DNA from 3 places in the Mesorhizobium sp. C399B genome. Region 3 is predicted to be linked to each of the others. Evidence: riboswitches for the same ligand, from Rfam matches in the RefSeq annotation. Region 3 holds a riboswitch; each other region holds the start of a gene.
The links. Region 3 has a riboswitch for cobalamin ahead of NLY36_RS04210 (DUF1636 family protein). Riboswitches for the same ligand answer to the same signal wherever they lie in the genome.

Region 1 (10,014 bases), 2.9 Mb from region 3:
CTCAACTGATCTAGCTCAGGGCGTTCATGAGCCGCAGATCGCATAGTGGCTGCGTGCACGACGCAGGAAGACCATTTATGAAAATCCTATTCAGAACGATGGCTGTCACCTTGCTGGCACCCACCGCCTTTGCTGCGGATTCGATCCCCACCGACCTCAGAGATACGGCATTGGCCACCTTCAGGGCTTTGCCATCCACCACGCCGACAGTCGCCAACAACCCGATCACCCCGGAAAAGATCGCTCTCGGCAAGGCACTGTTCTTCGATCCACGCGTCTCGGCGTCAGGCGTCTTGTCGTGCAACTCGTGCCACAACCTGGCCACCGGCGGCGACGACAATCACGAAACCTCGATCGGCCATGGTTGGCAGAAGGGACAGCGCAACGCGCCGACTGTACTGAACGCTGTCTTCAACATCGCTCAGTTCTGGGATGGTCGTGCCGCAGACCTGAAGGCTCAGGCGAAGGGACCGGTCCAAGCCGGCATCGAAATGGCCAATACACCGGACCAAGTCATCGCCACGCTCAAGTCCATGCCGCAATATGTCGAGTGGTTCGATGCAGCTTTTCCGGCTGAAGCCGATCGGGTCACCTTCGACAACTTCGCCAAGGCGATCGAAGCCTTCGAGGCGACACTGGTCACACCGGCCCCGTTCGACAGCTTCCTGAATGGTGATGAGCTTGCCATGACTTCCGAACAGAAACAGGGCCTGGCGCTTTTCATGGACAAAGGCTGCTCGTCCTGCCATGCCGGCATCAACGTTGGTGGGCAAGCCTATTTCCCATTCGGCCTCGTGGAACAGCCCAGCGCCGAGGTCCTGCCGGACAAAGACAAGGGCCGATTTGCGGTCACCAATGCAGCCGATGACTACTATGTTTTCCGCGTGGCGCCGCTGCGCAACGTTGCACTCACCGCGCCATACTTTCATTCGGGCAAGGTTTGGGATCTGAAACAGGCCGTCGCCATCATGGGGACCACCCAGCTTGGCGTAGTACTGGCGGACGAAGAAGTTGACCTGCTTGTTGCCTTCCTCAACTCGCTGACCGGAGAGGCACCCGAGGTCGCCTATCCCATCTTACCCTCCGAAACGGCGACAACGCCCCGGCCTGTAACGCAGATCTCAGGAAAATAAAGGGCCAACTGGCTGCGGACGTCGCAATCGAAAATGATTGCGGCTTTTACTTGGGCCACACGAATTGCCACATCCATCTCCGAATTGGCGGGTGGCTAGCAATACCCGAAACCTGCCACCTCGCCCGTAGTCTGCGCGAATCAGCTGGGGAAGCGGACAGACGCGCAGCACCATATATTGTCGCCGCCTGGGCGAACATGCCAAGCAGTCTACTTTGAGAAACGACGTGTGTACGATTTGTTCGAGGCGCGGGGCCTGTATGTTCCCAAGGACCAATACTATAGCGTAGTGTCACATTCATATTTCTGCGGGATGAGGACACGTGCCGAAGGCAAATTGCACATTTTCGCCGAGTGGCTTATTCCAAGAGTGTGATCGGGTTGGCATATTCCCGGCCGACGTCCGCCAGCCGGCAACTCCCCACACGGTGAGGAAGAGAAGCCTCACGCCTGCACTTTCTGCCGGAGCGCGCGCGCCGCAGCGACCATGTTCATGAGGGCAGGGCGGACCTCCTCCCATTTGCGTGTTTTGAGGCCACAGTCCGGGTTTATCCACAGTTGGCCGTCGGACAGTCGCTCGCGGGCAAGCATGACTAAGTCCGAAATCTCGCCGGCTTCCGGGACGCGTGGTGAGTGAATATCATAAACGCCGGGACCGATTTCGTTCGGATATTTGGAGCTCGTGAAGGCGTCCAACAGTTCCATCTTCGAGCGCGACGTCTCAATCGAAATGACATCCGCATCCATTTCAGCGATCGCGTGAATGATCTCGTTGAACTCCGAATAGCACATGTGGGTATGAATTTGAGTCGCGTCCTTTACACCCGTTGAAGCGATCCGGAAGCATTCGACAGCCCAGTCGAGATAGACTTTCCAGTCAGATTGGCGCAGTGGCAATCCTTCGCGAAACGCGGCCTCATCGATCTGGACCATCCTTGCGCCGGACCTTTCGAGATCCCTCACTTCGTCGCGGATGGCGAGCGCGATCTGGCGGCAGGCTTCGGAGCGGGGTACGTCGTCGCGAACAAAAGACCAATTGAGAATGGTGACTGGGCCTGTGAGCATTCCCTTCACGGGCTTTTCCGTAAGCGACTGGGCGAATTGCCACCAGCGCACTGTCATCGGGTTGCGCCTCGATACGTCGCCGAAAATGATGGGGGGACGCACGTAGCGCGACCCATAGCTTTGTACCCAGGCATGCTGGGTGAGCGCGAAGCCGGACAACTGCTCGCCGAAATGCTGTACCATGTCGTTTCGCTCGAACTCACCGTGCACCAGCACGTCCAGCCCGATCTCTTCCTGCCAGCGAATTGCAGCCTCGATCTCCTTCTTCAGGAACGTCTCATAGTCGACATAGCTCAGCTGGCCCTTCGCATGAGCGGCCCGCGCCTTGCGTACCTGCGGCGTCTGCGGGAAGGACCCGATGGTCGTCGTCGGGAACGGCGGCAGCCCGAGTGAGCCGGCTTGGACTCTGGAGCGCTCGCCAAAAGCGCTCTCTCGTCGCTTCGCGCTGTCCTCAATGCTAGCGATCCGCCCCTGAACAAGCGGGTCATGGATCCTCGTGGATGTCACGCGCGTGGCGGCAGCCTCGGCAGACGCTTTCAACGCGCCTGCCACCGCATCCCTGCCTTGGGACAGGGCCCGGGCCAGCAAGACCAGCTCGTCGGTCTTCTGGGCCGCGAAGGCGAGCCACGACCTGATGTCGGCGTCGAGTTCCGTCTCCATGCGCAGATCAATCGGCACATGCAGCATCGAGCAAGAAGGCGCGATCTCGACGCGGTCCAAGGGCCAGCCGGCGACGATCGGTTTGATGCGGTCGAGAATGGCGGGCAGGTTCGCACGCCAGACGTTGCGGCCATCGATCAAGCCAAGCGAGAGCACCAGATCCTTCGGAGCGAGCCGACCCACCGTTTCCAGCTGCTCGGGAGCGCGCACGAGATCAATATGCAGCCCGGCCAGGGGCAGAGAAACCGCGGTTTCGAGATTGTCTCCCAGCGACCCAAAATACGTAGCCAGCATGATCTTCAGCTCGGGCGCGGCTTTCGACAGCTGGCCATAGGCGAATTCGAACGCAGCTCGTTCGTTCGGGTTCAGATCGAGGACAAGCGCTGGCTCATCGATCTGCACCCAGTCGGCTCCCGACAGCTTCAGCTTCTGCAGGACTTGCTCGTAAACGGGCAGCAGCCGCGGTAGGAGCGCGATGGGACCGAACCCCTCGGCAGGCGATTTCGCCAGCTTGAGGAAGGTGATGGGTCCAAGGATGACTGGGCGTGTGTGAATGCCGAGAGCTTTAGCCTCGAGGAAGTAATCGACCGGCTTCGATGACGAGAGGGCGAACGTCTGATCATCATCGAGTTCCGGCACAATGTAGTGGTAGTTGGTGTCAAACCACTTGGTCATTTCCATCGCGGTTACACCAGGTCCATGAGCCTCCTCCTGGTGACCAGCGTGTCCACAATCCTCCGTCTGACCCTGGTTGCCGCGCGCCATTGCGAAGTAGATGTCAAGTGGGACCTCGCCGCTATTCCAGCCGTAACGGGATGGAACGGCCCCGACCATGGCTCCGGTGTCGAGCACATGGTCGTAAAGCGAGAAGTCGTTCGACGGGATTTTCGACACGCCGCGATCGCGCTGCTCTTCCCAGCTAGCGGCACGGAGCGCCTTCGACGTCGTGAGAAGGTCGCCAGCGGACGATGTTCCGGACCAGTAGCTTTCAAGCGCGAATTTCAGTTCTCGCCGACGACCGAAGCGCGGCACGCCGAGCGTTGCTATAGGAATTTCCTGAGAGTCAGTCATGTCATACCCCGATGGTTGGGGCGTCGATGACAAGGAAGGCGCTAGCAGGCCGGCACGAACGCCGGCTTGCAGCGGCCACCGAGACACCCCGCCCGTGGACGTAATTCGCCGTGGCAGGTCTCCTGGCTCGCGGGGTCATAGCCTCTACCCGTCTTCCTGAGGGTATTCGCCTCAGTGACATGAGTGGGGTTGGCTCGCCGCTAACAGTTGCGGGGGCAGCGCCGGCATTGCACCGGCTTCCCTCTTAGCTCCGCTGCGGCAGCGCCGCACGCGAGAACCACGACACGCAGACAATCACAGCAGTCCGCTCTTTTGTCAATGACGCATAACGAAATGTTTATGTCGTTATGTGATTTCGCTTTTACGCTTGTCTAACATTGTGAAATATTCAGTCGCCCATTGGCGGCGCTGCTCCGCTGCCACCATAGTCCAACTAATGGATCCCTGTCGGGCTGCGACATCCCTCGCAGGTCGCCGATGAAGGATTTCGGACAAGACTTCAAGCGCGTTACAACGTCATTAGAATGCAGAAGATCGCATTGGTGGCGATGTTTAACGATGCGGCCGCAAGCCGTGCGTGCGTGGTAGAAGCGGTTTTCTCGGAGTGAGCGCCAAACCGTGGTCCGAGGGGAATTGGCACGCCAGTCGTCATCACGGGTGACTAGGCAATCGTGATGACTCCGCTCGGCGGCAAAAGACCACACTGACGGAGCCTGGCTCAAGGGTCTGATGCAAAGCCCGACTGTGGTCCCGATAAGCCGCTTAAGCCGCATTCAGGCGGTCAGGATAAGTATCTCTCTCTCCAAGCGCTCGGCATTGAGGGATGCGCAAATGCAGGCAAAGCTCGCGTGCTTCATATTCTGCATCATACGATCGGCAGGACCCAGTTTTTATCCAGTGCACGCGTCAGCGCGGTGTGCAATTCTGGCTCGGTCCGATACGAAGGCATTTGGGCCTCGCTGATCCAGCCCAAGCCAACATAGTGGAAGTGATCCGCAGGGACCTTAACCCGGCTGCTGTCCAGTTGCCGAACGAAGTCCGCTGACCAATGGTGGATCGTATACGCTTCAAGTTTGTCCATCATCCTCCGCCAGCGTTGGATGCGTTCTTCGCGCGGCATGCTGGCCGCTCTTGAGATCGCGGTAGCTATCTCGTCGGAGAGCCTCGGATTTACCAGCAGGGCGTCCTCGCCGAAGTCTTCGGCCGCGCCGGCAAACTTCGATAACACCAGAACGCCAGGGTCGCTCGGATCTTGTGCAGCAATGTATTCTTTCGCCACAAGATTCATGCCATCGCGCAACGGCGTCACAACGCAAACACGCGCGGCTCTGTAAAGACCCGCTATCTCAGCTTGGGTGAACGACCTGTTCTCATAGATAATCGGCATCCACTCGTCCGTGCCATGCCGGTTGTTGACTTGATTGACGAGTCTTTCGACGTCGCGCCGATATTCGCTGTACGCTTGGATGTCGCCACGTGAGGGAGTTGCGATTTGCAAGAGCGAGACACGTTGCGGCTCGACTGCCAGCAGATCGAAAGCTTTAATCCGATTGTCGATGCCCTTGGTGTAGTCGAGCCGATCGACGCCGATAACTAGCTTTGCTCCGCCAAGTTTCAACTGCGAAATGTAGGCTTTCTGCGCCTCAAGCGAATCTGCGGCACACTGTTCGAATTGCTTCGGATCGATACCTATAGGAAACTTTTGGCATTGCGTCTGGCCATGGTCCGAGAAAACGACCCCGTCCTTGCTCTCCAGCCCCAAATGAGATTGGACACAGGCGAGGAAATTGCTCACATCACGGTCGGTCTGGAAACCGAGCAGATCATACTCGAGCATACATTTCATTAGCTCGCCAGAATTGGGCACGCGCTCCATCGTGTCAGACTCGGGCCATGGCGTATGCAGGAAATGGCCGATCGGCCGGTCAATACCGAGTCTGTGCAAATCAGCGCCGAGCGGCAGGAAATGATAGTCATGAACCCAGTAGACTGCGTTATCTCCCAATTCGGACACCGCGCGCGCCATGAAGGCATTGACGTCGCGATAACTTTTATAATCCTCTTCCGAGCCTGAGATCCGGTCCGGCAGCGAGTGGAGCGCCGGCCACAATATTGAATTTGCAAAACCTTGATAGTACCGAGGATAGTCCGCTGCCGGCCCAGCGAGCCACCCGATTTGACCGTTGCCACGCTGTACGAGGGGCACCTGTTGCTTATCGCCGTCGCCCAGATGCTCGGAAAAACCTACCCAGACCGCGCCGGAACGCTCCACAACGCACTCCAGGGCCGCCGAAAGCCCGCCTGTCTTGGGCTGATCAGAATTGACAGTCGCACCGCGATTGGAAATTGCGATAAGCAACTCCTATGTGGCTGCTGGGCCGCCGTGTTGAAGCGCTGGTCTGCGGCTGAGACAACAGGACGGGACGGGCCAACTTCGGCTTGTTGTTCTGGCTCCTGTGGCAAGTCTCTCATGGGTTGTTCAAAAGTGATTAGTTCGCGAACAGCCCCAGTTTGCCATGTGAGGTTCCGGCGCGGCGAGTTGGCGTTGTTCAATGCATCCATTTCATGCCTCCGTTGAATATTTCCCCCAGATGGAGCAACTGGAATTCCAAATTGGCACACCCCCTGCTGACGAGAATCTGACGAGCGTGGGAGCAAATGGCGACGGATTGTCGTGTTTCCGCTTCGGCGCCCTCAAGAACCTGCTTATCGCGAAAAATAGCTGGCGACGCGATCGAGCGGACCGTGCTTGCGGTAATTGTCGATTGTTCGGATAAGAGATACACCCAGTAGGCGCCAGCACCTGTTGAAATGAACTGAAACTATGTCGCTGCCGCCAAGGCTGCCCGGCCCGTGATGCGATTCTGCGTCTGCCGAAGAGCTTTGACACGGAGATCGGAGAGGGCGGGATAGTCCCTTTCCGCCCGTCAGGGTCCGTTTTTATCGCAATCCCTTCCTCGTTGCCCTCGACGATCCCAAAATCGTGGAAGCCAGACCGCGATGCCTAGGTTCGGATGTGTGAAATACCAGCTAGGCGAGCACTTCCTAATATCCGCGGAATGCCGGGCTTCATATCCGGCGCCTCGTCGAGATGACGAAGATGAAGCCTTGCTGCCAATTCCGCTGGTCCCAGACCAATGGCTAACCAGTCTGCCCGCATTCGGCATCGTGGGACGTGATCGCAAGTCAAGTGCTCCGACGGACGCCGCGAGTTCTCCGTTACCTCAGGAACCTTACTGGCCTTCCCCAAGCTGAGCTTCTGGAAAATGCCGGTGGCGATCTCGATGACGGTGAATGCCGTCAAGGCATGCCCGCCTTGCACCCCCTTCCAGCGAGCTTCACGGCAGCAGCATCGGTCAGTTCTCCGAAGCGAATGGCTGTCGTTATCAGCGAGCTTTGACACAGTTCCGCCACTGCGATGATCGCGTCGGTTGGGCAGCTGGTTAGTTGCCCGCGCATCTACAGCAACCCAGCCCGTTCCGCCTCGCGGCGCAAATTCTGCCTTGGCCTTGGGCCGATCTGCTGGATCACCAGGCCGGCCGCCAGTGAGCCAAGGTCGCCGCAGGTCTTGAGGTTGCGGCCCTGCGTGTAGCCATGCAGGAAACCGGCGGCGTAGAGATCGCCGGCTCCCGTCGTGTCGACCAGTTCCTTGATGGCGGTCGCCTCGATGACCACGGTCTCGTCGCCGCGCACGATCACCGAGCCTTTTTCCGAGCGTGTGACGGCGGCGATCTTGCAGTCCTTGCGGATCTGGGCCAGCGCCTCGTCGAAGGACGAGGTCTGGTAGAGCGACTTGATCTCGTGGCTGTTGGCAAAGACGATGTCGACCGTGCCCGAGCGCATCAGGTCGAGGAACTCGTCGCGGTAGCGGTCGACGCAAAACGAATCCGACAGTGTCATGGAGACTTCTCGGCCTGCCGCGTGCGCCAGCTTCGCCGTCTGCCGGATTGCTTCCTTGGCGCGCGGCGGATCCCACAGATAGCCTTCGAAATAGGTGACCTTGGCGCCAGACGCCTTGTCGGCCTCGACATCCTCCGGGCCGAGCTCGACGCAGGCGCCGAGATAGGTGTTCATCGAGCGTTCGCCGTCGGGGGTGACGAAGATCATCGAACGCGCCGTCGGCGGCTCACCCTTGAGCGGCGTGGTGTCGAAGGCGACGCCCTGCGCATGGATGTCGTGCGCGTAGATTTCGCCCAGCGCATCGCTGGAGACCTTGCCGAAGAAGGCGGCGCGGCCGCCGAACCTGGCGATACCGGCCGCCGTGTTGCCGGCGCTGCCGCCGGACGCCTCGATCGCCGGACCCATGCGGCTGTAGAGCAGTTCGGCGCGCCTTGTGTCGATGAGGTTCATCGCGCCCTTGATGATGCCGTTGGTCTGGAGGAATTCCTCGTCGCACTGGGCGATGATGTCGACAATGGCATTGCCGATGCAAAGCACGTCATAATCCGGCATCAAAATCTCCGCCAAAAAACCCGAGCCGGCTTCTCGCCACCTGCCAGGCGCGGGTCCGCCCGGTGGGAATGGGCTTTCCGCTTGCCAATCCGTTCGCCGGCGGCTCTCACGGGGCGGCGAGTCCTGCCTCGCGACGCAATTCGTCCGCCCTGTCTGTCTTCTCCCAGGTGAAATCAGGCTCTTCACGGCCGAAATGGCCATAGGTCGCTGTATTGCGGTATATAGGGCGTAAGAGATCAAGCATCTTGATAATGCCTTTCGGTCTGAGATCGAACAACTCAAGAATGAGGCGCTCGATCCTGCTTTCCTCAACCCTGGCTGTCCCCGACGTGTTGACCATGACGGAAACCGGACTGGCCACGCCGATTGCGTAAGCAAGCTGCACCTCGCACACGTCCGCAAGTCCGCTAGCGACGATGTTCTTTGCGACATAGCGGGCTGCATAGGCAGCTGAGCGGTCAACCTTGGACGGGTCCTTGCCCGAGAAGGCGCCGCCGCCATGACGACCCATCCCGCCATAGGAATCGACGATGATCTTGCGTCCCGTGAGACCACAGTCGCCGCGCGGCCCGCCGACTACGAACCGCCCCGTCGGGTTGACCAGAATTCTGATGCCTTCCGTCTCCAGGTGGGTCGGCAGGACAGGCTTTATGATTTCCTCAATGACGCCCTCGCGGACAGTCTCTTGCGAGACCTGCTCGTCATGTTGCGTCGACACGACGATGGTATCCAGGGCGACCGGGCGCAACCCCTCATAGCGCACTGAGACTTGGGATTTCATGTCAGGACGCAACCAGCCAAGCTGTGCCTTCCGGACATACGCCTGCCGTTTCGTCAAGCGATGAGCGAGCTGGATCGGCAAAGGCATCAGGGTATCGGTTTCGCGGCATGCGTAGCCGAACATGAGGCCCTGATCTCCCGCTCCCTGCTGGAGGTCTTGCCCTCTTCCCTCGTCAACGCCTTGGCTGATGTCGGGCGACTGCTCGGTGAGGGCATGGACGACGGAGCAACGCCGGCCGTCGAAGCCGACGGCCTCGTCGTCGTACCCAATGTCGAGAATCGTATCGCGCGCAACTTGGCTGTAATCCACCTGGGCATCGCTGGTAATCTCGCCAGCCAGAACGACTATCCCTGATTTTACCAACGCTTCACAGGCGACGCGCGCCTTGGGATCTGTGCGGAGGATGGCATCGAGGATGGCATCCGAGATGTTGTCGGCCAACTTATCCGGGTGCCCCGCGCCAACCGATTCGGAAGAGAACACGAACTGCCTAGCCATGAATACCTCGCTTCGGGTGTTGGATGTGGTATGGGCATTTTGCTTGGCCCACCTTACTTGTCGGAGATGCCCGGGACCTCGAACGCAGCGCACAAGTCGGCAACGTCTCTTCGCACGCAGGCATGGAGATCTTCGTCGTCTGGCCGCTGGAGGACGGAGTCAATGAAGCCAGCAATTTGCTCCATTTCCACATCGCGCATGCCCATTGACGTCACTGCTGGTGCCCCCAGGCGAATTCCGCTTGTGACCGCCGGATCCCGCGGGTCGCCAGGCACCATATTAAAGTTTGTGATGATTCCTGCCTTTGCTAGTCGCTCGGCATAGGCCTTGCCCGATAGTGGCCGATTGCGAAGAT
Region 2 (10,014 bases), 2.9 Mb from region 3:
CGTCCAGCCGGCGAGACGTCGTCCGAATCCAGGAACGACACCAGTTCGGTTTGCGGCAGCAACTGCCTCAGCCCTGTGTTGCGCGCGTTGGCCACGCCCTGGTTTGCCTGCTGGAACAGGCGGATGCACGACGCTTCCCGCATGATGGCGCGGACTGCTTCAACGGAGCTGTCCGTCGAGCCGTCGTCGACAACGATGATATCGAGATCGGCATCGTCGCGTTGCCTGAGCAGGGACCGCAACGTCGAAACGACATAGATCTCCCGATTGTACACCGGCACAATGATGCTCAACTTCATGCAGCGCCCCGAAGGACGAAATCCGCAATCGTGCCGGCGATCTCGCGCGGCTCGGTCCCCAGCGACAGCCGGTAGCATGGCAGATCGCGGGTAAGCTCGCTGAAAAAGCGAAAGCCCGCTTCCCGCTCGCCCGGCATCTGCACGATTCCTGACGGGGCCAAGGCGATCATGGCATCCTTGCGCGATATGGGCATGACCGAGCTTCTCGCACCTCCCCTGATATGGGGCACTATCAAAGCAATAATGTCCAGACTTGCAGGAGGTGGTCGAGGCGCGATCTCGTCGATGCGAAAGGCATGCTTGCCTTGCCAGTTCAGCGGTTGGTACGACTTTAGCCGACCCTCCAGCTTCAGCCGCTTGAAGCCCTCCGGATCCTGCTTGAGCGTGGCAAACAGCGGATAGGCCGTCACCCCCCCGGTCCGGTCGATCAGCACATAGTCGTCGCCGACGCTATCGAGCCCATTGAGCAGGCCGGCGACGACCGTTCCCGATTTGCCGGCACCGCCGGAGCCCGCCAGCAACACGCCCTTGCCATCGATGCCCAGCGTGCCGGCATGGGTGAGCCGCATGCCGCGCGCCGCATATTCCCAATGCAGGAAGGCGCGCAGCGGCGCCCCTTGTTCCCATGGCGGAAAGGCGTCGGCCGACATCATCAGCTGCGCCCCGACATGGCGTTGCGGATCATGGAACTGCCAGAAGTCGAGGTCATGATAGTAGCTGCCGCGCAATCCGGCCTCTTCCAGCCGGTTGGCAAAGGCATGATGGTTGTAATCGCCTCGGCCCCAGGTGGCCGGGGCGGGGACGCCATCGATGGCCGGGTGGGCGACGAAAATGCGGCAGCCGTCAGATGCAGACGGATTTTCCGGGGCCGGTATGAAGGCATGGCTCATGGCTTCCGCCAGCGTGCCATGGTCGAGGTGGACACTCAGGTCCAGTCCCGGCAACCGCACGCTGGCGGCAACGGGATAGAAGGCGGCGGCGCTTTCCGCGGCCGCCAGCACATGGCGGGCATAATCCGGCAGGGTTTGCAGCGTGATCAAAGGCATGTGTTGGTTGTTCAGCGTCCAGAATTGCGCCGGGTCGCCTGATGCATGTCGCTCGGGGTGGCCCCGGTTTTGAGACGACGACATGCATAAAATCAAAGATCTAAACCGCGTCGCCTGAGTCCGTTCAAACGCGACGCGCTTTAGGGAAACGATTATGCCTGTTTCACCGCCGGCCAGCCGAGAGGTTCCTCGACCTCATGGATCGGGTCGACAATGATGAGATCGGCAAGGTCGTCATGGACATCGACCTTGAGCGGCTCATTGCTGGCAGCAAGCGCAGACGACAGCTCGCCCGAAAGCGGTTGTGCCGGTGTTTCGGCTGGCGCAAGCAACCCGAAATCGAGCAGTCGGGCAACGAAGCTTTCGAGGTCGGCCAGGCTTATTTTTGCGGCGCCCGCGGCAGCTCCGACCAGCGCTTCAGTGGCGACGCCGGACGACAAAGCCTGCCAGACCCGGCTGCCGGAATCGGAAAAGCCGAAATACTTGCCGTTCGAAAGATCGAGAACGACGGCTTCGCCATCGAATGATTCGAAAACGATGTCCTTGCTTGCGACCGCGTAGACCCGCTGTTGCATCGCTGTGTCCCCCGTCCCATGCGCCCTGAAGGGATGCGCCGGCTTCACGGTCTGCCAAGCCCTTCCTAAGTGCGTCTAAATCACTTGGCCGTTGGTTGGCAAGACAAAGACCCGCGAATACAAGCCTGCGTCGGCGACCGTTGCGGCGAAGTCGACCGGCTCAAGCCTCGATTTCGAGCGCCGACAATGGTTTCGAGCAGCAGGCAAGGATAAAACCGTCATCGATCTCGTGGTCGAGGATGCCGCCATTGTGGCTCATCTCGACTTCGCCGGAGACCTTCTTCACCTTGCAGGTGCCGCACAGGCCGAACTCGCAGGCGGCGGGAATCCGCACGCCCGAGCTGCGCGCGGTCTGCAGCACGGTCTGGCCGGCGACGCAGCCGGCGTCGACCTCCGAAAGCGAGAAGCGGATCGGCGTCACGGCTTCGACAGGTGCAGCGATGCCGTCCTCGACCGGGGAGGCAAACGGCGCCGGAATTTCCTCCACCACAGGCGCGGCAAAGCTCTCCTGATGGTATTTCGTCATGTCGAAGCCGGCGGCATCCAGCATGCCGCGCACGGCGCGCATGAACGGATCGGGGCCGCAGCAGAAGATTTCGCGCTCGCGGAAGTCCGGAGCCAGCAAGGGCAGCCGGATCGCATCGATGCGGCCCATATGGCCGTACCAGCCTTCGCGGCTGGAACGTTCCTCGATCATGAAGCCGAGCGACAGGCCGGGCATATGGCCGCCGAGCAGTTCGAGTTCCTTGCGGAAGATGATCTCTTCGGCACGCCGCGCGCAGTTGACGAAACCGACATCGGTCCATGGCGCGCAGTCGTTCAGCCAGCGCAGCATCGACATCATCGGCGTCACGCCGGAGCCGGCGGAAATGAACAGGTATTTGGCCGCCGGGTGGCTGTGCAACGAGAAGTCGCCGGCCGGTCCGTAGGCCTTGACATGCGAACCGGGCACCAGATGGTCGAACATCCAGCGCGTGCCGATGCTGCCGGCCTGCGCCTTGACCGTCACCGCGATCGAAAACGGCCGCGATGGCGACGACGACAGCGTGTAGGTGCGCATCAGCGGCCCGTCCGGTGTCGGCAGTTCCAGCGTCAGGAACTGGCCCGGCTTGTAGCGGAACCAGGTCTGGTTGTCGGAGCGGAAGGTGAAGGTCTTGACGTCGGGCGCCTCGTCGCTGACGCCGATCACTTCCAGCACCTGCAGCCTATCGTTCCACGGCGCCATCTGGTCAAGATGGCGATAGAGCCCAAGATCCGTCATCGCATTCATCCTCTGGTCCCTCTTCGCCTGCTCCAGCTCACGCGACGCTGCGTAGCGCCGGCCGGCCGCCTTCGGCAAGGCGCGGGCCGATGAAGGCCGCGTACCATTCGACGAACTGGATCACGCCGCCCTCGTGCAGCTCCGAATAGGGGCCGGGCTCATAGGCCGGAGACAGGATGCCAAAGGCGTTTTCCTCGACGATGCGGCGGTCCTGGTCGTTGGTCTCGGTCCAGACATGGGTGAGCTCCTCAAGGTTGTAGTCGACCCCCTCGACCGCATCCTTGTGCACCAGCCACTTGGTCGTCACCGCGGTTTCGGTGGCGCTGATCGGCAGCACCCGGAAGGTGACCGCATGGTCGATCAGTATGTGGTTCCAGGTCGTCGGATAGTGGTAGTGCATCAAGGTGCCGATGCGGTCGGCGGCAACAGTGTCGGACAGGTTCTTCGTCACCGCGCGCTTTCCGGACATCGTGTAGCTGACGGCATCGCGCAGCAGCGGCGCGCGGGTGGCGCGGTATTGCCCGGCCGGATCGATGCGGAACTTGCTCGGCAGGCCCGCCGCCTCGCATTTCGCCCAGTGCGCCAGCATCTCCGGATCGCTGTCGGCGCCCTGCACGCCGGTCACCGTCGGCGCTTCGGGGAATGTCTTGCACAGCTCTGGATGATTGCCGGCGCAGTGATAGCATTCGCGGTTGTTTTCCCAGACCAGCTTCCAGTTGCCCTTCTCGATGATGGTGCTCTCGAAGGCGACCTTGGCTTCATTCAGCCGGTGCGGCTTGAGGTAGGGCTCTATCATGGCGCGCATCGGCGCAAAGTCGGCAGGTTCTTTCGCCAGGCAGATGAAGATGTAGCCGCCGACGCTCTCGCAGGCGACGGGCTTCAGGCCGAACTGGCTCTTGTCGAAACCGTCGGCCATCTGGCGGGCAAACAGCAGCCGGCCGTCAAGCTCGTAGGTCCACTGGTGATAGGGGCAGACAAGCTTTGCCGCCATGCCCTTCTCAGTGTTGCAGACACGGCTGCCGCGATGGCGGCAGGAATTGTGAAAGGCGTTGATGTTGCCCTTCTGGTCGCGGACCAGCACCACCGGATAATCGCCGATCTGCACGGTGATATAGCTGCCGGGCTTCGGCAGTTCGCAATCATGGCCGATGAACAGCCAGTCGCGATACCAGATAAGCTCCATGTCGAGCTTGAAATAGTCCGGGTCGGTGTAGAAGGGCTGTTCCAGCGAAAAGCCTTGCTTGCGGCCGTTCAGGAGCCTCAGCATGTCGTTGCGCGTATCCATAGTTCTGTCCTCGTGGTTTAAGGACTGAACTTGGTGGTGATGGAGGAAGGATCGGACGCAGGCCGGCGCGGCGCCGGACATGCACTATCCACCTCTTGACCGCCCACCGCGATCAGTCGAGTCTATGCATCTCGGGCTGGTTTCCGGGCTCTGGAGTTGTCCTTGCGGACCATCGCGACACCTTCCCAGGCTCTTGCCCAGTGGTCTCCCGTTGCGACTTCAACTCCACCACCGTTGCGGGGGCAGCGCCGGATTCTGACCGGCTTCCCAATTCTCCGCTGCGTCGTCACGAAGCGGCACCTGAGATGCGATCATCTAATCACGGCAGCGATCGCGACGTCGGCATGAAAGCGACATCATATCCATGCGGCGCGACACGCGCGGCATACGCCCCCCGCCGCCGGTCAAAGAGCTGAGACGTTTCTTGCGACGCCATCATCGCCGTTTCGAATCGCTGCGGATCCAGTTCGATCGGGGGCAAAAAGGGCTCAACGGTATCGAAAAGTTACTATTAGCAATCTCTAATCGAACCGAACGGTTCGTTTCTGTTGACAATGCGTGCAGGACGGTGTGAACGACGGCCCGGAAACCGACATCGGAGCGAACCACTCGGTTCGGCATAAGCGACTGAAAACAATGCGATAAATGACCATAGAGGAACTTCCTGGCACAATTTCAAGGTGCAGGACCGTGGTCCACACGGAACAACTTCGTGATTGGAAACCAGCCTATGGCTTTCCCACATCGGGGCTGTCCGAACGACGCGAATTCCTCCCAAGACACGCCGCTAGACGGACAGACAAACTGGAGTACTAAAAATGAAAAAGATCATCCTCACTGCCGCAGCCGTTTTGGCGATCACCGGCAGCGCCTTCGCCGGTAGCGACAATTACGGTTCCAATGGTGCGAACCAGCCAGCCGTCTCGGTCGACAGCTCGTATACGGCTTCCATTCAGAAGCCGGCGCACGCTGACAAGCAGCCTGTCGTTCAGGGCGCCGACCGCGACCTCTACGGCAATCGCTGATCCCGACCAAAGAAGGGCGGCTAACCCGTCGCTCTCGGGATCCCAAAAAATTCAGGAGTATTTGAAATGAAAAAGATCATCCTTGCTGCCGCCGCCGTTTTGGCCATCTCCGGCAGCGCTTTCGCCGGCAGCGACAACTACGGTTCGAACGGCGCCAACCAGCCTGCGATTACGTCGACCGATAGTGGCCATACGGCTTCGGTTGAGAAGTCGGCTCCAGCCGAGCAGGCGCCTGCCCACGGTGCCGACCGTAACCTTTTCGGCCGCTAAAGCCGGTTTCCAGCACGTGGCGGGCTTATCCGCTGCAGCTGGCGGCATCAGAAAAATTCAGGAGACTAAAATGAAGAAGATCGTTCTCGCCGCCGCAGCCGTTCTGGCTGTTTCGAGCGCTGCCTTTGCCGGCAGCGACAATTATGGCTCCAATGGCGCCAACCAGCCGGCCGCTGCCGTCGACACCACCCGCACTTCGTCGACCGGCACCAACTCGGCGCTCTACAAGCTGCTGAACTCGTCGGACGACCAACAGAAGTTCGTTCCTCAGAGCAGCGACAGGGATCGGTTCGGCAACAACTAACAGCCGAAGCTTAAAAAAAGAGCGGCGGGCCTGGCCCGCCGCTCTTTTTTCATGCCTGTACGACGCAGCTATCTCAAGCCGCCTTCACTTCCACCGGCTTGAGCGAGAAGGAGTGCCCATCGGCGTCGAAGATGTGCAGGTCCCCGGCATCCGCGGTCAGCCGCAGCTTTGCCCCGCGCTTGACCTCGACATTGCCGGGCAGCTTGGTCACCAACGGCAGGTCAGCGCGGCCGATATCGACATAGACAAGCTGCACCTCGCCGAGTTGCTCGACATAGTCTACCACGCCCTCGAAAAGATATTCCGCGCCGGTGGCGGCCGACAGATCCTCCGGCCGCACGCCGAAGCTGACTGCCGCACCCTTTGCTGACGCCGGCGTTGCGATCGGCACCGTTGCCTTGCGGCCGCCGACATGGCTGACGATTGTCGGGTTGCCCGTCCTGTCGATTGTCGCCGGCAGGATGTTCATGGCCGGCGAGCCGATGAACTGGGCAACGAACAGATTGCCGGGCTTCTTGTAGAGGTCCATCGGCGTGCCGACCTGCTCGATATGGCCATCCTTCAGCACGACGATGCGGTCGGCGAGCGTCATCGCTTCGACCTGATCGTGGGTGACGTAGATCATGGTCGTGGCAGGCATCGATTCCTTGAGCTTGGCGATCTCGATGCGGGTCGCGACGCGCAGCGCCGCGTCGAGATTCGACAGCGGCTCGTCGAACAGGAACACTTTCGGATTGCGCACGATGGCGCGACCGATGGCGACACGCTGGCGCTGGCCGCCCGACATCGCCTTGGGCAGGCGGTCGAGATATTTGGTCAGCTGCAGGATTTCGGCGGCCTGCCGCACCCGCTTGTCGATCTCGGCCTTGCTTTCCTTGCCGATCTTCATCGAGAAGGCCATGTTGTCGTAGACGGTCATGTGCGGATAGAGCGCATAGGACTGGAACACCATGGCAATGCCGCGCTTGGAAGGCGGCACGTCGTTCACCACCTCGCCGGCGATCTTCAGCTCGCCGGAGGTGATCTCCTCAAGCCCGGCGATGGACCGCAGCAAGGTCGACTTGCCGCAACCCGACGGGCCGACGAAGACGATGAACTCGCCCGACTTTATGTCGAGGTCGATGCCGTGGAGAATGTGCAGATTGCCGTATGATTTCTTCACCTGTCTCAGCGTGACATCGGCCATAATTTCCTCCCAGTGATTTCCCTAGAGAACCTGGATTTCCTCAAAAAATCCAGTTTCGTCAAAAACTCAGTCGATGCGCCCGAACCAGGCGCCGTAGCCGCCGAGGCGGATGGAACCTGTGCCGGATTGTCCCGAAAAACCGTGCCCGGCCAATGGCAGCAACGCCTGACCACCGAGATCGACCTCGGCCGGCTTGCTGGCCAGATTGAAGACGCAGACGATCTGCTCATTGCCCTCACGGCGGGTGAAGGCGACGGTGTCGCCCTCGCTTTCGATGAACTCGATGTCGCCTTTGGCCAGGGCCGGATGCTGGCGGCGGAAACCGAGAAAGCGCCGGTAGTGCTCGAGCAGCGAGGCCGCGTCGCCCTGCTGAACATTGACCGCTTGCGACAAGTGCTTGCCCGGCACCGGCAGCCAGGGCTTGGCCGTCGAAAAGCCGGCATTGCTGGCGGTTGCATCCCACACCATCGGCGTGCGGCAGCCGTCGCGGCCCTTGAATTCGGGCCAGAAGCGAATGCCGTAGGGGTCCTGCAGATCCTCGAACTGCAACTCGGCTTCGCCAAGCCCAAGCTCCTCTCCCTGATAGAGGCAGACCGAACCGCGCAGCGACATCAGCAGCGCCGAGATAACCTTCAGATAGGCGGCCGGGTCGGCCTCGTCGGCGGCCCAGCGCGAGGCCGGACGCATCACGTCGTGGTTGGAAAAGGCCCAGCACGACCAGCCGTCACTGGCGACTTTGCCGAAGGCTTCCAGCACCTCGCGCACCTTGGCGGCGCTGATCTTTTCCGGCGCCAGGAAATCGAAGGAATAGCACATGTGGACGCGTTTGCCGCCGGCGGTGTAGGCGGCGACCACTTCCAGCCCGCGTTGCGAATCGCCGACTTCGCCGACTGCGGCGGTTGCCGGATATTCGTCGAGCAGCGCCCGGAACCGTTCGAGGAAGGCAAGGTTTTCCGGCCGGCTCTTGTCGTAGATATGGTCCTGGTAGTTGTAGGGATTGACCGCAGGTGCTGTCTGGTCGTTGCGCTCTTCGGGCGGCAGCGGCGGATTGTTCTCCAGCCCCTGGCTGTGGAAGTAGAAATTGATGGTGTCGAGGCGGAAGCCGTCGACGCCGCGCTCCAGCCAGAAGCGGGTGACGTCGAGCAGCGCGTCCTGGACTTCCAGATTGTGGAAGTTGAGATCGGGCTGCTCGGACAGGAAATTATGCAGGTAATATTGCTGGCGGCTGGTGTCCCACTGCCAGGCCGAGCCGCCGAAGATCGACAGCCAGTTGTTGGGCGGCGTGCCGTCCGGCCTGGCGTCGGCCCAGACATACCAGTCGGCCTTGGGATTGCTACGGCTGCCGCGGCTCTCCTTGAACCATGGATGGTTGTCGGCGGTGTGCGACAGCACCTCGTCGATCATCACCTTGAGGCCGAGGTGATGGGCTTCCGCAACCAGCGCGTCGAAATCGGCGAGCGTCCCGAACATCGGGTCGACGTCGCAATAGTCCGACACATCGTAGCCGAAATCCTTCATCGGCGACTTGAAGAAGGGCGAAATCCAGATGGCGTCGACGCCGAGCGAGGCGATGTAGGGCAGCCTGCGGATGATGCCCTTGAGGTCGCCGATGCCGTCGCCATTGGAGTCCTGATAGGAGCGCGGATAGATCTGGTAGATCACCGCGCCCCGCCACCAGTCGCGATCGACGGCGAGATCGGGCTTCGAGGTCGCCTTCAAAGCGGCTTGCATAAGTCTCAACCTCCTTTGACCGAGCCGGCCAGCAGCCCGCGGACGAAATAGCGCTGCAGCGAGAAGAACACGATCAGCGGCACGATAATGGTGACGAAGGCCGATGTCGTCAGGATTTCCCAGTCGCCGCCGCGCGAGCCGAGCAGCGCGTTGAGCTTCGCGGTCAGCACGATCTGGTCCCCTTCGGTACCGAGGAAAACCATTGCCACCAACAAATCGTTCCACACCCACAGGAACTGGAAGATTGCAAAGGACGCCAGCACCGGGAAGGACAGCGGCAGCACGATCTTGACGAAGATTTCGAAATCGCTGGCGCCATCTATGCGCGCCGATTCCATGATCTCGCGCGGCAGGCCGGCAATATAGCTGCGCAGGAGATAGATGGCGAAGGGCAGGCCGAAGCCGGTATGCGCCAGCCAGATGCCGAGATAGGTTTTCGACGGCACACCGAAGAAGATGCCGACGCCGTTGTAGATCTTCAAAAGCGGGATCAAGGACATCTGCAGCGGCACGACCAGCAGGCCGATGATTGTGGCGATCAGCAAGGCGCGGCCGGGAAAACGCATCCACGCCAATGCATAGGCGGCGAAGGCGGCGATCAGGATCGGGATGACCGTCGCCGGGATGGTGACGGTCAGCGAGTTTATGAACGAGCGGCCGATGCCCTCCGAAAACAGCACGGTCTTGTAATTGTCGGTGGTGAATTTCGGTGGCGCCGACGAGGCGTAATAGACGCGCTGGCCACGGTCGCCTTCGAAAGCCTTGGGCGAACTCATGACGAACGTTCCGTCGGCATTGAGCTGCAAGGTCACGCCGTCGCCGAGATCGGCAGTGGTGCCGGCCGGATATTGCGTCGGTGCCGCCGACTTGACGCCGAAGGCGCTGATGTTGCGCGCAGCACCGTCGCCGAAGATATTGCCGGCAAGCACGAACTTGCCGTCCTTCTCGACCTGCGCCGAGGCCGGCGGCAGGCGGCCGGCTTCAGTCTGGCTGGAGCTGGAGAATGAGTTCCACCAGCCCGAGGCGATGATC
Region 3 (10,014 bases):
ATTCGTCGGCGTTGACAACGAGATAGCTCGGCCTTCCGTCGCTCTGCTTGGGCATGAACGACCATTTCAGCCCGGTCGGGAAACCGGCGCCGCCACGGCCGCGCAGGCCTGACGCCTTCATCTCGTTTACGATCCACTCTCGCCCCTTGGCGATGATGCCGGGCGTGTTGTCCCAGGCGCCGCGCGCCATCGCGCCGGCCAGCGACTTATCGAACAGGCCGTAGATGTTGTTGAAGATGCGGTCTTTGTCAGCCAGCATGACTTACCTCTTTCCCCGCAAGACGATCGAGAACCACACCAGCACGCCCATGCCGGTCGCGGCCATCGATTCCAGGGTATCCGAAAACGGCAATTCGACGAGGCGCCGAAGCCCCTCCAGAAGGATGTTGGCAGCAGCGATGCAGACAACGCCGATGACAATGCTGCGCAGCGTCAGCAAAGATCCGGTGCTTTGCGCTTCAGCCATCAACGTGGCTCCTTGCCGAAGACGCGGATGTATTCGGCGACGCCGCCCTTGGCGAGCGCCTTGGCCTGCTTGCCCCAGTCGTCGCGCTCGATGCGGCCCTGGAAAGCGAGATATCCATCCACCCAGTCGCGCTCGGCCTTATTCCAGGATGCGACCTGTGTGAAGGTGAAGATGCCAAGCGAATGAAGGATGCCCTCGATCTTCGGGCCAATGCCCGAGATCAGCTTGAGATCGTCGACCGCAGCCGGCCTGTCGATTCCGGCCGGACGGTTCTTGTCCTCGAGCGACGGCTTTGCGGGCCTGGCTGCCGGCGCCTTGACGGCCGGGGCCACCGCGGCCTTGACCGCTGGCGCCTTGAATTCCGGCGCAGTGAAGGCAGTTGCCGGCGTGGCGGTGGTCTTCGGGCCATTACGCTGCTTGGCGACCTTCTCGACTTCAGGCGCCGCGGCGTTGGCGTTGGCGGCCGAATGCAGGGGCGCCGGGACGCTCGCCGCTTTTTCCGCCGCCGGTGCAACCTTGGCCCTGGAGGGCGACTTCAACGCCGAGCTGGTTTCCGGCGCATCGGTTTTCGGTTTGCCGGCGTTGGATGGCGCGACCGGGGCGGGCGCTGCAGGAGCGGCAGGAGCCGGAACAGGCGCCGCAATGATTGCGTCGGGCGCCGCGTGGGCAGCCTTGCTCGCGGCCTTGGCTTCCTTGTCGCGCGTTGCTTTGAGGATCGCCTTTTCGCTCTTCAGCGTCGTCAGGCCAGGCGCCGGCTCCGAGCCGGTTCTGCCGTTTTGCGGTCCCGTGGGAACCGAGGCGCCCTTGCCCGCATCGTAAAGATCGATGATTTCGGCCAGCCGCTCGGGCGTCAGATCCTCGAACGTATCCTTGAAGACCATCACCATCGGCGCGTTGACGCAGGCGCCGAGGCATTCGACTTCCTCCCACGACAGCGTGCCCTTCTCGTTGGTGTGGAACTGGTCGTGATGGATTTTCGAGCGGCACACATCCATCAGCGCTTCCGAGCCGCGCAGCATGCAGGGCGTGGTGCCGCAGACCTGGATATGCGCGCGCGTGCCGACCGGATTGAGCTGGTACTGCGTGTAGAAGGTCGCGACTTCGAGGCCGCGAATGCGCGGCATGCCGAGCATGTCCGAAATCGTCTCGATCGCCGCCTTGGTGACCCAGCCTTCCTGCTCCTGCGCAATCATCAGCAAGGGAATGATCGCCGACTGCTCCCGGCCCTTCGGATATTTCTTGATCCATTGCTTCGCAACCGCCGCATTCGCCCGGTTGAAGGCGAAGGTGGCTGGCTGGACGCTTGCTTCTGCGAGACGGCGGACTGACATTTAGCGATCGACCTCACCAAACACGATGTCGAGGGAACCCAGGACGGCAGTGACGTCGGCCAGCATGTGGCCACGGCAGAGGAAATCCATGGCTTGCAGATGCGCGAAGCCGGGCGCGCGCAGCTTGCAGCGGTAGGGCTTGTTGGTGCCGTCGGAGACGAGATAGACGCCGAACTCGCCCTTCGGCGCCTCGACCGCGGCATAGACCTCGCCGGCCGGCACGCGGTAACCCTCAGTATAGAGCTTGAAATGATGGATCAGCGCTTCCATCGAGCGCTTCATCGCCTGGCGCTTGGGCGGCACCACCTTGCCGTCGAGGTTCGACACCGGCCCGGTGCTCTCCTTGCCGAGCAGAAGGTCGACGCACTGACGCATGATCTTGGCTGACTGACGCATTTCTTCCATGCGCACGAGATAACGGTCGTAGCAGTCGCCGTTCTTGCCGATCGGGATGTCGAAATCCATCTCGGAATAGCATTCATAGGGCTGCGACTTGCGCAAATCCCAGGCAGCACCCGAGCCGCGCACCATGACGCCGGAAAAACCCCAGGCCCAGGCGTCGGCCAGCGACACGATACCGATATCGACATTGCGCTGCTTGAAGATGCGGTTGCCGGTAAGCAGCTTGTCGAGGTCGTCAAGCGACTTCAGGAACGGGTCGATCCACTTGCCGATGTCCTCGACCAGCTTCGCCGGCAGATCCTGGTGCACACCGCCCGGACGGAAATAGGCCGCATGCATGCGCGAACCGGAAGCGCGCTCATAAAACACCATCAGCTTTTCGCGTTCGACGAAACCCCACAGCGGCGGCGTCAGCGCGCCGATATCCAGCGCCTGCGTCGTCACATTGAGGATGTGCGACATGATGCGGCTGAGCTCGGAATAGAGCACGCGGATCAACTGGCCGCGCTTCGGCACTTCGATGCCGAGCAACCGCTCGGTGGCGAGCGCGAAGGCATGCTCCTGGTTCATCGGTGCGCAATAGTCGAGCCGGTCGAGATAGGGCACGGCCTGCAGATAGGTCTTGTGCTCGATCAGCTTTTCGGTGCCGCGATGCAGCAAGCCGATATGCGGATCGACGCGGTCGACCACCTCGCCGTCAAGCTCCAGCACAAGACGCAAAACACCGTGTGCCGCAGGGTGCTGCGGTCCGAAGTTGATGTTGAAGTTGCGGACGGAGTGCTCGGTCATGCTAGATTCCAAGCCTTTCCTTGGCTGACGGCGTCAGTTCCATGAAGCGGACCGTCTGCGGCCCGGCCACATATTCTTTTGCTCTCTGCTCGCATTGCTCAATGGTCTCGTTGGAAGGCTGGAGATCGGCCAGCTCTCCAGCATCGCGCAAGGCGTTCAAAATCTGGTCCAATTCAATCTGCATCGCAGGCTTGATACGAAATATCGTCGGGCAGTTCTTCACCGTGTCGTTCGCCACGACAGCTCGCGCCGCCGAATAGCAATCCACTCCAGCTACTTTGCAGTCTTTCGCAAAAGCATTCTGCAAGCCGGCACAGCAAAACAGGCTTAGTAGCGCTACGCGGATCATCGCCACGCCGCCGCCCCTACTGTTTCGCCTTCTCATCGCCCGGCAGGACGTAGTCCGTCCCTTCCCATGGCGAGAGAAAATCGAAGTTCCTGAATTCCTGCTTCAATTCCACCGGCTCGTAGATCACGCGCTTGGCTTCGTCGTCGTAGCGCACCTCGACGAAACCGGTCAGCGGGAAGTCCTTGCGCAGGGGATGGCCCTCGAAACCGTAGTCCGTGAGGATGCGGCGCAGGTCCGGATGGCCGGAGAACAGCACGCCATAGAGATCGTAGGCCTCGCGCTCATACCAGTCGGCGCCGGGATAGACAGCGGTGAGCGACGGCACCAGCGTCTCTTCGTCGGCCTGCACCTTGATGCGGATGCGCAAATTCTGCTTCGGCGAAAGCAAATGATAGACGACATCGAAACGCTTGACGCGCGACGGGTAGTCGGCGCCGCAGATATCGATGATCGAAATGAACTGGCAGCCCGAATCGTCACGCAGGAAGCTTGTCACCTCGATCAGATTGTCTGTAGCAACCGAGATCGTCAGTTCGCCATAGGCAAGCACCGCATCGGTGACGCGGCCCGGCAGCTTTTCGCCGAGATAGGTCGACAGTTCGCTCAGGGATGCGGCCATGGGTCTACCGTTCGATCGTGCCGGTGCGGCGGATCTTCTTCTGCAGGAGAAGAATGCCGTAGAGCAGCGCTTCGGCGCTCGGCGGGCAGCCGGGCACATAGATGTCGACCGGCACGATGCGGTCGCAGCCGCGCACCACCGAATAGGAATAGTGATAATAGCCGCCGCCATTGGCGCAGGAGCCCATCGAGATGACGTAGCGCGGCTCCGGCATCTGGTCGTAGACCTTGCGCAAAGCGGGGGCCATCTTGTTGGTCAGCGTTCCCGCCACGATCATTATGTCCGACTGGCGCGGCGACGCGCGAGGAGCCACGCCAAACCGCTCCGAATCATAGCGCGGCATCGAGGTGTGGATCATCTCGACGGCACAGCAGGCGAGACCGAAGGTCATGAACATCAGCGAGCCGCTGCGTGCCCAGGTGATCAGCGCCTCGGTCGAGGTGACCAGAAAACCCTTGTCGGCCAGTTCATTGTTGATCTCGAGGAAGAACGGATCGTCGGAACCGACCGGACGTCCGGTATTGGGGTCGATCAGGCCTTTGGGCTTCGGCGCGACGAGCGTTCCGGAACTGTCGTTCAATCCCATTCCAGCGCTCCTTTTTTCCACTCATAGGCAAAGCCGATGGTCAGCACCGCCAAAAACACCATCATCGACCAGAAACCGAGCATGCCGATCTTCGAGAACGACACCGCCCACGGAAACAGGAAGGCCACTTCCAGATCGAAGATGATGAACAGGATCGACACCAGGTAGAAGCGGATGTCGAATTTCATCCGGGCATCGTCGAACGAGTTGAACCCGCACTCGTAGGCGGAAAGCTTCTCCGGATCGGGATTGCGATAAGCCACCAGAAACGGCGCGATGATAAGCGCCAGGCCTACAACCGCGGCCACGGCGATGAAGAGGACGATGGGCAGGTATGAACTGAGGAGTACGTTCATGCTCGGCTTTCCGTTGGCGGCCAATCCACTTTGATTACAGCAACCAACCCTAATGCGGAAGCGCGACAGTTTAACCGCTGAACCGTTTTAGGTGCCTTTGCTGCAACGCGGCGAGGGTTAGCGCACGGCTTTCAGCGAAGCAAGTCAAACCTTGTTCAAAAGACAGTGCTGGACGGCAGGCCGGGAAAAACTGGTCCGATCTCCTCCTGTTTGATTTCCTTCATCTTTCACTCCACTTTTGTCTCCTGACACATCTCCCGCCATTTGCCTGCTAGCATCACCGGAATCGCCGGCTAAAGTCGGGAAAATGGTTCGAGGCAAGACACTTTGACGAAGGACAAAATCTCACTCCCGACGGCCAGGCGCATCGCGCTCGCCGCGCAAGGATTTCTCGATCCGCGCCCGGGCGGCACGCCCGATCGCCGCCACCTCGCCCGCGTGCTGTCGCGCACCGGCTTGCTGCAGATCGATTCCGTCAGCGCCGTGGTGCGCGCCCACTATATGCCGCTCTATTCGCGCCTCGGCCCCTACCCGCTGGCTTTGCTCGACAACGCCGCAGTCACCCGCAAGCGCACCGTATTCGAGTACTGGGCGCATGAGGCCTCTTTCCTGCCGGTCGAGACATACCCGTTGATGCGCTGGCGCATGCAGCGCGCTGAAAGCGGCGACGAAATGTATCTGGGCCTCGCCAAATGGGGCCGCGAGCACGCCGCCTATATCGAAGAGATCTACCGCGCGGTCGCCGAGCGCGGCCCGATTGCCGCTTCGGCACTGGAGGGACAGAAAGGTTCGGGCGGCTGGTGGGGCTGGAGCCACGCCAAGCACGCCTTCGAATGGCTCTTCTGGGCCGGACGCATCACCACGGCGCACCGCCGTGGCTTCGAGCGCTTCTACGACCTGCCCGAGCGCGTGCTGCCGCAGGCGATCCTCGACCTGCCGGTGCCGGCGGCCGAGGACGCGCACCGCGAATTGCTGCGCATTTCCGCCCGCGCCCACGGCATCGCGACGTCGGGTGACCTGCGCGACTATTTCCGCCTGTCGCCGGCCGATATGAAGGGCCGGCTGGAGGAACTGGTCGAGTTGGGCGAACTGCTGCCGGTGCGCGTCGAAGGCTGGGACAAACAGGCTTACCTCCACAAGGACGCCCGCCTGCCGCGCAAGATCGAGGCGCGTGCGCTGCTGGCGCCGTTCGACCCGGTCGTCTTCGAACGGTCGCGCTCGGAGCGCCTGTTCGATTTCCACTACCGCATCGAGATCTACACCCCGGCCGAAAAGCGCCAATACGGCTATTACGTCCTGCCCTTCCTGCTCGGCGACCGCATCGTGGGGCGCGTCGACCTCAGGGCCGACCGCCCGGCCAGCGTGCTTCGCGTCCACGCCGCGTACGCCGAGCCCGGCGCACCGCCGGAGACAGCTGCCCAGCTGCTCGAGGAATTGAAGCAGATGCAGGGCTGGCTTGGCCTTGAGCGCATCGAAGTGACGCCGGCCGGCAATTTGGGGAAGCCTTTGGCCGACATTGCCATGTCGTAGCCGTGCGTTGACACCGCTGCCTGCAAAAGCCTAAATCCGCTCCAGACGGTCCCCTGCCCGCAACGGCAAGGGCCAAGAGGGAATGCGGTGCGGGACGAAAAAATCCCAAATCCGCGGCTGTCCCCGCAACTGTAAGCGAAGAGCCAAGGCCGAAAGCCACTGGGTAACACCGGGAAGGCGGCTAACCAAGGCGATGACCCGCGAGCCAGGAGACCTGCCGTCTGAGACAAAGTATCCGATCGCCTGGCGGGTTTCCGGGCAAGGAGCACGGTTTTTGGACCAGAACAGCAGTTTTTCGGCTGGCACAACGGACATTGCGTCCGGCGACAACGACGCCCTGACCGGCGTGACCGTCATCGTCTGCGCCTCCTGCCGCGATGAGACCGGTTCCGACGCCCATCCGCGCGCCGGCGAATTGCTGGCTGAGGACACAGGCCGCGCCGCTGCCGGCGATATCCGGGTCCGCACCGCCGAATGTCTCGGCAATTGCAAGCGCCGCCTCAGCGCCGCGATCCTGCGCGATGGCTGCTGGAGCTATGTCTTCGGCGATCTGACCGCAACCAGCGGCGCCGACCTCGTTACCGGCGCAAAGCTCTTCGCGACTTCGGCCGACGGCCTCATCCCGTGGCGCGGCCGGCCCGATAGCCTCAAGCGCGGCCTCGTTGCCCGCATCCCACCCCTCGACATGCTGAAGGACTGACGATGAACGCTTCAAACCCGGCCGCCAACCTCTCCCGTGTTCCCTGCACTGTCGTTACAGGCTTCCTCGGCGCCGGCAAGACGACGCTGGTCCGCCATCTCCTGGAAAATGCCGGCGGCAAGCGCATCGCCATCATCGTCAACGAGTTCGGCGACATCGGCATCGACGGGGAAATCCTGAAAGGCTGCGGCATCGACACCTGCCCCGAGGAAAACATCGTCGAACTGGCCAATGGCTGCATCTGCTGTACAGTCGCCGACGATTTCGTGCCCGCCCTCGACAAGATCCTCGCGCTGACACCGAAGGTTGACCACATCCTGATCGAGACCTCGGGCCTGGCTCTGCCCAAGCCGCTGGTCCAGGCGTTCCAGTGGCCGAGCGTGAAGAGCCGGGTAACCGTCGACGGTGTCATCGCCGTGGTAGACGGCCCGGCGCTGGCCGAAGGCCGCGTCGCCAACGACATGGACGCTTTGCAGGCACAGCGCGCTCAGGACGAGACGCTCGACCATGACGATCCTGTCGAAGAAGTGTTCGAGGACCAGATCGCCTGCGCCGATTTGATCATCCTGTCGAAGAGCGATCTGATGGACGCCCCCGGTTCGGCCCGCGCCAACGCCATCATCAATGAACATTCCGCCCGCGCGGTAAAAATCGTGCCGACTGCGCATGGCAAGGTCGACCCGTCGGTGCTGCTTGGCCTCGGTCTCGCCGTCGAAGACGACATCGAGAACCGCAAGTCGCATCACGACGGCGCTTTCGATCATGAGCATGACGATTTCGACACCTTCATCGTCGACATCCCCTCGATCGCCAATCCCGACGACCTGGCCAAGCGCGTCGCCACCGCCGCCGAACAGGAAAACGTGTTGCGTGTAAAGGGCTTCGTCGATGTCGGCGGCAAGCCGATGCGGCTTTTGCTGCAGGCCGTCGGCCCGCGCGTCAATCATTACTATGACCGCGCCTGGGCGGCTGAGGACGACCGCCGCTCGCGTCTTGTCGTCATTGGCCTGAAAGGACTGAACCGCCCGGCGATCGAGCGTATACTCGCCGGCTGATCCAAACCACGAGCCGAAATGCATATACTCACCACCACATCCGCCTCGCTCGACGATCTCGCCGAGCCCGTCGATCTCGGGCAGACGCCGGCGGATATCGTGGCGCTGTCCTTCACCGACAGCGACCTCGCCGGCCTCGCGGCGGCGTGGAAGGCCGATGCCGCCCGCCTGCCGTCGATGCGGCTGGCGGCGCTGCGCGACCTGCGCCATCCCATGTCCGTGGACCTCTGGATCGACAGCGTCGCCCGCCACGCCAAGGTGATTTTGGTGCGCATCCTCGGCGGCTACGACTGGTGGCGCTATGGCTGCGACCAGCTTGCCGCGACTGCCCGTGCGAACGGCATCAAGCTGGCGCTGCTGCCGGGCGAGAGCCACGACGAGGATCTCAGGCTGATCGAAGCCTCGACGCTGCCGCGCGAGGATCTGGACGTCCTGCTTGGTTATTTCCGCGAGGGCGGACCGGAGAATATGGCAGCACTGATGCAGCGGCTGGCGGGGTTGGCTGGGCAGGATGCGGCGGCGGCTGAGCCGGTCAGCGTGCCGAAAGCTGGTTACTACGAGCCTGGCCGCGGCGTCGTAGGCAAGTTGGATTTTGCCGATGTCGGCGTTCCTTCACACCCCCCTCTGTCCTGCCGGACATCTCCCCCGCAAGGGGGGAGATCAGCCGGCGCGGACCTCGGCACTTTTTCTGCCCAGCCGATAATAGATTCCTCTGCAACATCCCCGATTGGCGAAAGCGTCGATGAGAGCACAATCTCCCCCCTTGCGGGGGAGATGTCCGGCAGGACAGAGGGGGGTGGGCGGGAACTCGGCGCAGACAACATCAACTCTCCCATTATCCCCATCCTCTTCTACCGCTCGATGCTGCTGGCCGCCGATGTCGCGCCAATCGATGCCCTCTTTGATGCACTCCGCCAGCGCGGCATGAGACCGGTCCCGATCTTCGTCTCCAGCCTCAAAGACCCGACCTCCCTGGCCTTCGTCGAAACCGCACTGGCCTCGCTCAACCCCGCCGCCATCATCACCGCAACCGCCTTCGCCTCCGGCGCCGAACCCGGCGTCCAAACCCTGTTCGACCGCGCCGGCGTGCCGGTCTTCCAGGTCATCGTCGCCACCACCCGCCGCGACGTCTGGGACAACAACCAGCGCGGCCTGGCGCCCGCCGACCTCGCCATGCATGTCGTGCTGCCCGAACTCGACGGCCGTATCCTTGCCGGCGCGATTTCCTTCAAGGGCGAGAGCGAGACCGACCCGGCGCTCGGCCACCGCGCTTTCGCCAACCGCCCGGAACCGGATCGCGTGGCGCAAGTGGCGGACAGGCTAGCGGCGTTCACACGGTTGCAGCAGACGCCCCGCGCGACGCGTAAGTTGGCGATCCTCATTCCGGACTATCCGAGCGCGCCCGGCCGCACTGGCTATGCAGTGGGCCTGGATGTGCCGTCCAGCGTGCTGGCCATGCTGCATGACCTGAAGGAGCAGGGCTATCGCGTTGACGGGATTCCAGAAACGCCGCGTGCGCTGCTGGATACGTTGGGGCGGAGCGATGGTGGGCTGGGGCTGGATGAGTATCTGGACTTCTCAAAGGATTTGCCGGCTGAGGCACTGGCTGCAGTCGAGGCGGCATGGGGCGCTCCTTCACCCTCCCCCTTGTGGGGAGGGTCGGTTCGCGACATTCGCGAAGCGGATAGCGCGAAACGGGGTGGGGGTAGCGGTGCACCACCCCCACCCGGCGCTGCGGGCCACCCTCCCCACAAGGGGGAGGGTAAGAGCGGCTTCCCCTTCCGCGCCGCCACCTTCGGCAACATCACTGTCGCTCTCGCCCCCGACCGTG

Region 1: linked by a shared signal. The riboswitch ahead of metE (5-methyltetrahydropteroyltriglutamate--homocysteine S-methyltransferase) and the one ahead of NLY36_RS04210 (DUF1636 family protein) in region 3 are both predicted to bind cobalamin.
Region 2: linked by a shared signal. The riboswitch ahead of NLY36_RS18145 (aromatic ring-hydroxylating oxygenase subunit alpha) and the one ahead of NLY36_RS04210 (DUF1636 family protein) in region 3 are both predicted to bind cobalamin.

Annotation. Positions count from the first base shown of each region.
Region 1 covers NZ_CP100472.1:4,514,946-4,524,959, forward strand. Annotated here, with positions in the region: gene NLY36_RS21500 (cytochrome-c peroxidase) at 78-1,133, shown strand; gene metE (5-methyltetrahydropteroyltriglutamate--homocysteine S-methyltransferase) at 1,577-3,904, opposite strand; cobalamin riboswitch at 4,024-4,225, opposite strand; gene NLY36_RS21510 (alpha,alpha-trehalose-phosphate synthase (UDP-forming)) at 4,794-6,287, opposite strand; gene NLY36_RS21515 (adenosine kinase) at 7,388-8,380, opposite strand; gene metK (methionine adenosyltransferase) at 8,487-9,659, opposite strand; gene glyA (serine hydroxymethyltransferase) at 9,713-10,014, opposite strand, start outside.
Region 2 covers NZ_CP100472.1:3,759,652-3,769,665, reverse strand. Annotated here, with positions in the region: gene NLY36_RS18165 (glycosyltransferase family 2 protein) at 1-299, opposite strand, end outside; gene NLY36_RS18160 (hypothetical protein) at 296-1,345, opposite strand; gene NLY36_RS18155 (PqqD family protein) at 1,498-1,920, opposite strand; gene NLY36_RS18150 (FAD-binding oxidoreductase) at 2,081-3,181, opposite strand; gene NLY36_RS18145 (aromatic ring-hydroxylating oxygenase subunit alpha) at 3,219-4,466, opposite strand; cobalamin riboswitch at 4,584-4,785, opposite strand; gene NLY36_RS18140 (DUF680 domain-containing protein) at 5,285-5,491, shown strand; gene NLY36_RS18135 (DUF680 domain-containing protein) at 5,558-5,761, shown strand; gene NLY36_RS18130 (DUF680 domain-containing protein) at 5,832-6,065, shown strand; gene NLY36_RS18125 (ABC transporter ATP-binding protein) at 6,139-7,251, opposite strand; gene bglA (beta-galactosidase BglA) at 7,318-8,982, opposite strand; gene NLY36_RS18115 (carbohydrate ABC transporter permease) at 8,988-10,014, opposite strand, start outside.
Region 3 covers NZ_CP100472.1:857,766-867,779, forward strand. Annotated here, with positions in the region: gene nuoF (NADH-quinone oxidoreductase subunit NuoF) at 1-259, opposite strand, end outside; gene NLY36_RS04170 (hypothetical protein) at 263-466, opposite strand; gene NLY36_RS04175 (NADH-quinone oxidoreductase subunit E) at 466-1,797, opposite strand; gene NLY36_RS04180 (NADH-quinone oxidoreductase subunit D) at 1,798-2,988, opposite strand; gene NLY36_RS04185 (hypothetical protein) at 2,990-3,343, opposite strand; gene NLY36_RS04190 (NADH-quinone oxidoreductase subunit C) at 3,354-3,956, opposite strand; gene NLY36_RS04195 (NuoB/complex I 20 kDa subunit family protein) at 3,961-4,542, opposite strand; gene NLY36_RS04200 (NADH-quinone oxidoreductase subunit A) at 4,533-4,898, opposite strand; gene NLY36_RS04205 (winged helix-turn-helix domain-containing protein) at 5,226-6,428, shown strand; cobalamin riboswitch at 6,458-6,664, shown strand; gene NLY36_RS04210 (DUF1636 family protein) at 6,703-7,128, shown strand; gene cobW (cobalamin biosynthesis protein CobW) at 7,131-8,183, shown strand; gene cobN (cobaltochelatase subunit CobN) at 8,202-10,014, shown strand, end outside.